DNA from 2 places in the Arthrobacter sp. Cza30 genome. Region 2 is predicted to be linked to the other one. Evidence: riboswitches for the same ligand, from Rfam matches in the RefSeq annotation. Region 2 holds a riboswitch; the other holds the start of a gene.

Region 1 (3,484 bases), on a different contig from region 2:
CGGCCAGCGCCACCCGCTGGCCTTCTCCGCCGGAGAGCTGGGCTGTCTGGCGGCCGCGGAGGCTGGCGGCACCAACCGAGGCCAGCGCGGCGTCGATCCGTGCCGATATTTCCTCCGGAGGCACCGCACGATTCTCGAGCGGCAGCGCCAGCTCCTGTTCGACGTCCGGGAGGCAGACCCCGGAGGAGGGATCCTGGGCCAGCACGCCGACGTGCCGGGAAAGCTCGGCGACCGAGGAATCGGTGGTGGCCACGCCGTTCACCGACACCGTGCCGGCCAGGGTGGCGACCACCGAGTGCGGAACCACCCCCGTGACCGCCTGCAGCAGGGTGGACTTTCCCGACCCGGAAGCCCCGAACACGATCAGGTGTTCCCCGGGCCCAAGCCGCAGCATGATGTTGCGCAGCACGGCTGTGTCCCGGCGGGGGAAGCCTACGGATACCTCATCGAGCTCCAGGACCGGGTCAGCGGTGCGCATCGGTTGTGCCCAGCCGGGCCCGGCCAATCGCGAAGTTGTCCACCACGCCGGTCTTCGCCAGCCCGTCGACGATGATCTTGCCCAGCAGCCCGCCCAGAATCACACCGGAGATCAGGTGGATGACCAGGCGGGTCCAGAACAAGTCCTGGCCGTACCAGCCGGACCGGAAGGCCGAATAGAAGAAGACCAGGCCGGCGCCGAACAGCCCGGACAGGGCGTAGGTAAGCCAGCCGTAGGAACGATAGCGGGTGGCCGCGAACGGGATCTCACTGCCAACGCCCTGGATGGCGGCCGCGACGAACAGCAGCGGACCGACGGCGGAGCCCAGGAACACCACCTCTATCACCGAGGCCAAAACCTCGGCCAGGACACCGGCGAAGGGACGCTGGACGATGGCGATGGCGATCGGAGCCACCAGGAGCCAGCTTCCGGCCAGGAAGTGCTGCGATAGGTCTCCGGCCGGACCCATCAGCAGGGACAGGGCGGTCCAGGCCTGGACGAAGACCCAGTAGAGGAAACCGAAGACGACGCCCAGGACAACCAGGAGGACGAGGTCCTTTAGGGTCCAGGCACCGCGCGGGAGGGCATGCTGCTGCGACGACGATGATGGCATGACTGGTCCTTCCGCTTCAGGAGGCGCTGGGGCTGTTGATGGAGAGCGTGGCGTGGGTCGTCACGTGCTGGACGGACCGGCCCACCAGTATCCAGCCGGCGGCAATGGTCTGCAGCACCTGGGCGACGTCGCCGTCCAGGCGGGTGACGAAGTGCTCCGCCTGCACCGCGACACCCGTGGACTTCGCGTAGTCGATGGCGGCGTAGATATCGCGCATGTGGTCCGCCGAGGAACCGCCGGTACCGCCGTCGGCCAGGGGATAAAGCGCCCAGTCGGCGGCGGCCTCGATTCCCGTGGGTTCCAGTTCCGGGATCTCGGAGTACAGGGCCGCGCCGCCCTCGGGTATCTCGCAGCTGACGCCGCCCGGGCAGCCCCGGGACAGGAGCACGGAGGCCGAGACATGTGCCCCGGTGCGTCCCGCCGCGGCAATGACCTGGCTCAGGTAGCGCAGCACATCCTGCTCGGTGCCGGTCAGGTAGGTGCTCACCTTGCCGGTCTGCACGTCGAGGCCGGTGGAGTCGGCCTGGTCCAGTGCCGCCAGGATGACGTCGGCGTAGTTGTCGGCCATGACCGCCAGGGTCAATCTCGCGCCCACGCCGAACTCGCGGGGAGTGGCGGTGAACTTGTCGCTGCCGACGGCAGCAGTGGGGGTGTTCGTCGCTGTGACGATCGAGTCTGATGTTCGCATGTCGCGCCCTTAGGTTCGTTAAACGGGGCACGGGTAGTAAAGAGTCAACGTCCCTGCGCTGGCATGATCCAGATCAGGTTCGACGGTCGAAACTTGAGAAGTTTCCTCTCAGCCCGGCTCACCGGACTCCCGTGTTGCCCACGAGTCTAACCCATCGCGCGCGGTAGAGGCGAAAGGTTTCAACGGCCTGAAAGGGGCTGTGAAGGCTGGGATGCGACGGGGCGCGGACATCACTGCCCGCGCCCCGCGCTCGTCATCCAGCGGGGACGGCCCGACGCCGAACCGGACGCACCGCCGTCGTTGGTCCTGCTATTCGTTGATCAGGTCCCGCACCACGATGGTCTGGTCGCGGTCGGGGCCAACGCCGATGGCGGAAAACCGGGTGCCGGAGAGTTTTTCGAGCGCCAGCACGTAGTTGCGGGCGTTCTCGGGCAGGTCTTCCAGGGTCCTGGCGCCGGTGATGTCCTCGGTCCAGCCCTCGAAGTACTCGAAGATCGGCTTGGCGTGGTGGAACTCAGTCTGGGTCATCGGCATTTCGTCGTGCCGGATGCCGTCCACGTCGTAGGCGACGCAGACCGGGATCTGTTCGATGCCGGTGAGGACGTCCAGCTTGGTCACGAAGTAGTCCGTGAAGCCGTTGACGCGGGCGGCGTGGCGGGCCAGCACGGCGTCGTACCAGCCGCAGCGCCGCGGCCGGCCGGTGTTCACGCCGAACTCCCCGCCCTTCTTCTGCAGGTACTCGCCCATGTCGTCGAACAGCTCGGTGGGGAACGGCCCGGCGCCCACGCGGGTGGTGTACGCCTTGATGATGCCCACGACGCGGTTGATCCGGGTGGGGCCGATGCCCGAGCCCACGGACGCGCCGCCGGCGGTCGGGTTGGAGGAGGTCACGAACGGGTAGGTGCCGTGGTCCACGTCCAGGAACGTTGCCTGGCCGCCCTCCATCAGCACGACCTTGCCCTCGTCCAGCGCCTTATTCAGCACGTAGGTGGAGTCGATGACCATCGGGCGCAGCCGCTCGGCGAAGGAGAGGAAGTACTCCACGACCTCCTCGACGTGCACGTCCCGGCGGTTGTACACCTTGACGAGCAGTTCGTTCTTCTGCCGCAGCGAGCCTTCGACCTTCTGCCGCAGGATCGATTCGTCGAACACGTCCTGCACGCGGATGCCCAGCCGGGCCACCTTGTCCATGTAGGCGGGGCCGATGCCGCGGCCGGTGGTGCCGATCGCGCGCTTGCCCAGGAAGCGTTCGGTCACCTTGTCCATGGTCTGGTGGAACGGGGCCACCAGGTGGGCGTTGGCGGAGACGCGCAGCCGCGAGGTGTCCGCGCCGCGGGCCTCGAGCCCGTCGATCTCCTCGAAGAGGGCCTCAAGGTTGACCACGCAGCCGTTGCCGATGATCGGAGTGGCGTTGGGGGACAGGATGCCGGCCGGCAACAGCTTCAGCTCGTACTTCTCCCCGCCGACGACGACGGTGTGCCCGGCGTTGTTGCCGCCGTTCGGCTTAACCACGTAATCCACGCGGCCGCCGAGCAGGTCGGTAGCCTTGCCTTTTCCTTCGTCGCCCCACTGGGCTCCGACGATCACAATTGCTGGCATGGGATCCTCCCCCATTCGATGCGGCGGAAGCCCCGGACAGACTGCACATCAAGGAGCCGCTGCCGCGCATGAGAACGCCCCTCACTCCGGATGGAGTATTTGGGGC
Region 2 (3,484 bases):
GACATGATCACGAAACCGTCAGCCGCCTCAGAGTCGTAGAGTTCGCACAAGTAGTCGGCGATGTCCGCCGGATCGCCCACGGGCTGGGGTTTCAGCTGGTTCATGGCCTGCGCCATCGCCAGCTCGCGGACGGTCATGGATTCCCGGCGGGCTGCGGCCAGGAGCATCTGTTCAAAACCCTCGCTGCCCGTGGCCCCGCGATGGGCCAGCAGCAACTCCTCGGCGCTGCCGTCCGGCGTCAGGTCCTCCCGGGCCGCGTGGAGGAGCCGGCCCAACTTCGTCAGGACGTCCTCCTCGTCGAGTGCCGCCTCCAGACCCCGCAGCGCCCCGCGGGCGGCGGCTGGCGTGGCACCGGTAATCGGCTGAACCGCCGGGAGCACGGCCAGCTGATCCGGATTCCGTCCGGCGGCCGCAGCGCGGGCCCGCAGTTCGGTCCGCACCGCGCGCATGGCGTCCGGAGTGTCGGCGACGGCGAACACGACCTCGGCCCAGCGGGCGGCGAACTCCATGCCGCGCGGGGAGGATCCGGCCTGCATGAGCACCGGCCTTCCCTGCGGGCTGCGCGGCAGGGTGATCGGACCGCGGCTCAGCGGACCCTCGTCGCCGCCGGACCGGGACCGTTCCGGTACCCGGTGGACACGCTCCGGATCCGCAAACCGGCGTCCCGGCACGTCCAGTGTCAGCGCCCCGGGCTCCCAGGTCTCCCATAGGTCCACCACGGCCTGGACGACGTCGTCGGCCCGGTCGTAACGCTCCGACTTGGGCGGGATGGCGGCCAGGCCGAAGTTGGCGGCCTCGGCGTCGGTGGTGGACGTGACGATGTTCCAGGCGACCCGGCCGCCAGAGAGGTGATCCAGCGAGAGCAGCTTCCGGGCGATGGTGTAGGCAGGGGTGAAGGTCGTGGAGATGGTGGCGGCCAAGCCCAGGTGCCGGGTCGCGCCGGCAACCAGTGACAGGGTGACCAAGGGGTCGAGATAGATGGCGCCCTTGCCGCCGGTGACCAGCGTGGTGGCGTAGTCGCCCGCGTTGTCCTCGGGGACGGCCAGCGCGTCGGGCAGGAACAGCATGTCGAAGCAGCCTCGTTCCAGCGTCCGGCCCAGATCGAGGTAAAACTCCGCGCTCATCCAGTCCCGCCGGGAGAGCGGATGCCGCCAGTTCTCGGAATACTGGCTGGTCGGCGGGTTGACCATCGCCACCAGGTGCATGCCGTCGGATGTCTGCACTGTCGCGCCCTTCTGTTGAGTGAACAGGGCACGGGTGTGAGGGTTGCTCCCTGCGCTGGCATGATCCAGATCAGGTTCAACGGTCGAAACTTGAGAAGCTTCCTCTCAGCCCGGCTCACCGGACTCCCGTGTACAAGCCAGCAGCCTACCGGCAGCCGCACCGGGCGGCGAAAGGCCGCCGGCACGACGGCGTCATACTCCCGGCCGTTACTGCTGTGCGGGGAGCATGCTGCCGGTCTCCACGAAGCGCTGGTGCCAGGACAAGGCCTCGCCGAGCAGGTGCGGGGTGTGCTTGCCGAAGCTGTCCCGGCAGGCCCGGTCGAAGTAGTCCTGGAGCATGGGCCGGTAGTCCGGATGCGCGCAGGTCTCGATGATCTTGCGCGCCCGCTGCTTCGGCGCGAGCCCGCGCAGGTCGGCCAGGCCCTGCTCGGTGATCACGATCATCGTGTCGTGCTCGGTGTGGTCGACGTGGCTGGCCATCGGCACGATGCTGGAGACCTTCCCGCCCTTGGCCATGCTGGGGGACATGAAGACGGACAGGTAGCTGTTCCGGGCGAAGTCGCCGGAGCCGCCGATGCCGTTCATGACCTTGGTGCCGGCCACGTGGGTGGAGTTGATGTTGCCGTAGATGTCCGCCTCGATCATGCCGTTGAGCGAGATGCAGCCCAGCCGGCGGACCAGCTCGGGGTGGTTGGAAATTTCCTGGGTGCGCAGGATGATGCGCTCGCGGTAGTAGTCGACGTTGGCGTTGAACTCCTCCAGGCCGGTGCGGCTGAGCGAGAAGGACGTGGCGGAGGCCATGCGCAGCACGCCCTCCTTGAGCAGCTGCAGCATGCCGTCCTGGATGACTTCGGTGTAGGCGGTCAGGCCGCGGTAGCCGCCGGCCGCCAGGCCTTCCAGCACGGCGTTGGGGATATTGCCGACGCCGGACTGCAGCGGGAGCAGCTGCTCGGTCAGCCGCCCGCGCCGGACCTCGTGGTCCAGGAAGTCCAGCAGGTGGCCCGCGATCTGCTGCGACGCGTCGTCGGGCGGGTTGAAGGGGGAGTTCCGGTCGGGCGCGTCGGTGTGCACGACGGCCACGATCTTGTCCGGATCCACCTGCAGGTAGGGTTCGCCGATCCGGTCGTCGGGGTGCTCGAGCGGGATGGGCCTGCGTTCCGGCGGCAGGGCGGTGCCGTAGTAGACGTCGTGCATGCCCTCGAGACCCACCGGCTGGGCGTTGTTGATCTCCACGATGACCTGGCTGGCCTGCCGGAGCCAGGTCATGTTGTTGCCCACCGAGGTGGACGGGATGAGCCGTCCGTCCTCGAGGATGCCCACCGCCTCGACCACGGCCAGGTCGACGTCGCCGAAAAACCCGAACCAGGTGTGCTGGGCGACGTGGCTGAGGTGCATGTCGATGTAGTCCAGCTCGCCGGCATTGATCCGTTCGCGCAGCGCCGGGTCCGACTGGTAGGGCAGGCGCAGCTGCATCCCGTCGACCTTGGCGAGGGCGCCGTCGAGCTCAGGGGCCGTCGAAGCGCCGGTGAGTACGCGGATCTTGAACTGCTCCCCGGCCGCGTGCGCGGTTTCCATCCGTGCCGCGAGCGCCTGCGGCACCGCCTTCGGATAACCGGCGCCGGTGAAGCCGCTCATGGCCACGGTCATGCCGGGTTTGATCAGTTCTGCCGCCTGCTCCGCGCTCATCACGCGCTCGCGCAGGCGGGCGTTGCGAATGCGGTCTTGCATCGTGCCCCTTCGTCTAAATCTCTCCCTCCACTGTAGGGCCGGGCACGGGTGCCGGGGTTCGGGGCGGAGAAAACGGCACCCCTGGCAGCGGGCGGAGGCGCCGCGCGCCGCGGGATTTCCGGGCGCTGAGCTAGCGCTGCCGCAGTTGGTCCAGCGCGGTCTGCCGAACGCAGGCAGTCAGTTCGTCCAGTACCGGCGAGCTGATTTTCCAGCGCTGCCAGTACAACGGCACGTCCACCGGCAGGTCGGGTGCCAGTTCGTGCAGCGTCCCGTTGCGGACGTCTGCCAAGCACTGTTGCTCCGGCAGCAGGGCCCAGCCGATGCCCAGCCGGACCGCCGAGGCAAACTCCGCCGAGGCGGGCAGATAATGGCGCGGCGCCGCCAGCGCAGCGCCGGTCAGTTCCCGGTAGAAGCGCTCCTGAAGGTCGTCCTTGCGGTCAAAATCGAGCACGGGCGCGGCCGCCAGCCACGCCGGGTCGGCGTGTCCGGTCCCGGCGGGACGCCAGTGAGCCAGGTAGGCCGGGCTGGCCACC

The links. Region 2 has a riboswitch for thiamine pyrophosphate ahead of AC5RVZ_RS08300 (NtaA/DmoA family FMN-dependent monooxygenase). Riboswitches for the same ligand answer to the same signal wherever they lie in the genome.
Region 1: another riboswitch for thiamine pyrophosphate. It lies ahead of AC5RVZ_RS31140 (YkoF family thiamine/hydroxymethylpyrimidine-binding protein); the one in region 2 lies ahead of AC5RVZ_RS08300 (NtaA/DmoA family FMN-dependent monooxygenase).

Annotation. Positions count from the first base shown of each region.
Region 1 is NZ_JBNHGA010000014.1:41,703-45,186, reverse strand. It holds gene AC5RVZ_RS31150 (ABC transporter ATP-binding protein) at 1-478, opposite strand, end outside; gene AC5RVZ_RS31145 (ECF transporter S component) at 465-1,091, opposite strand; gene AC5RVZ_RS31140 (YkoF family thiamine/hydroxymethylpyrimidine-binding protein) at 1,108-1,779, opposite strand; TPP riboswitch at 1,812-1,922, opposite strand; gene AC5RVZ_RS31135 (adenylosuccinate synthase) at 2,089-3,378, opposite strand.
Region 2 is NZ_JBNHGA010000002.1:639,130-642,613, reverse strand. It holds gene AC5RVZ_RS08300 (NtaA/DmoA family FMN-dependent monooxygenase) at 1-1,223, opposite strand, end outside; TPP riboswitch at 1,254-1,363, opposite strand; gene scpC (succinyl-CoA:acetate CoA-transferase ScpC) at 1,431-2,951, opposite strand; gene AC5RVZ_RS08290 (LysR family transcriptional regulator ArgP) at 3,082-3,484, opposite strand, start outside.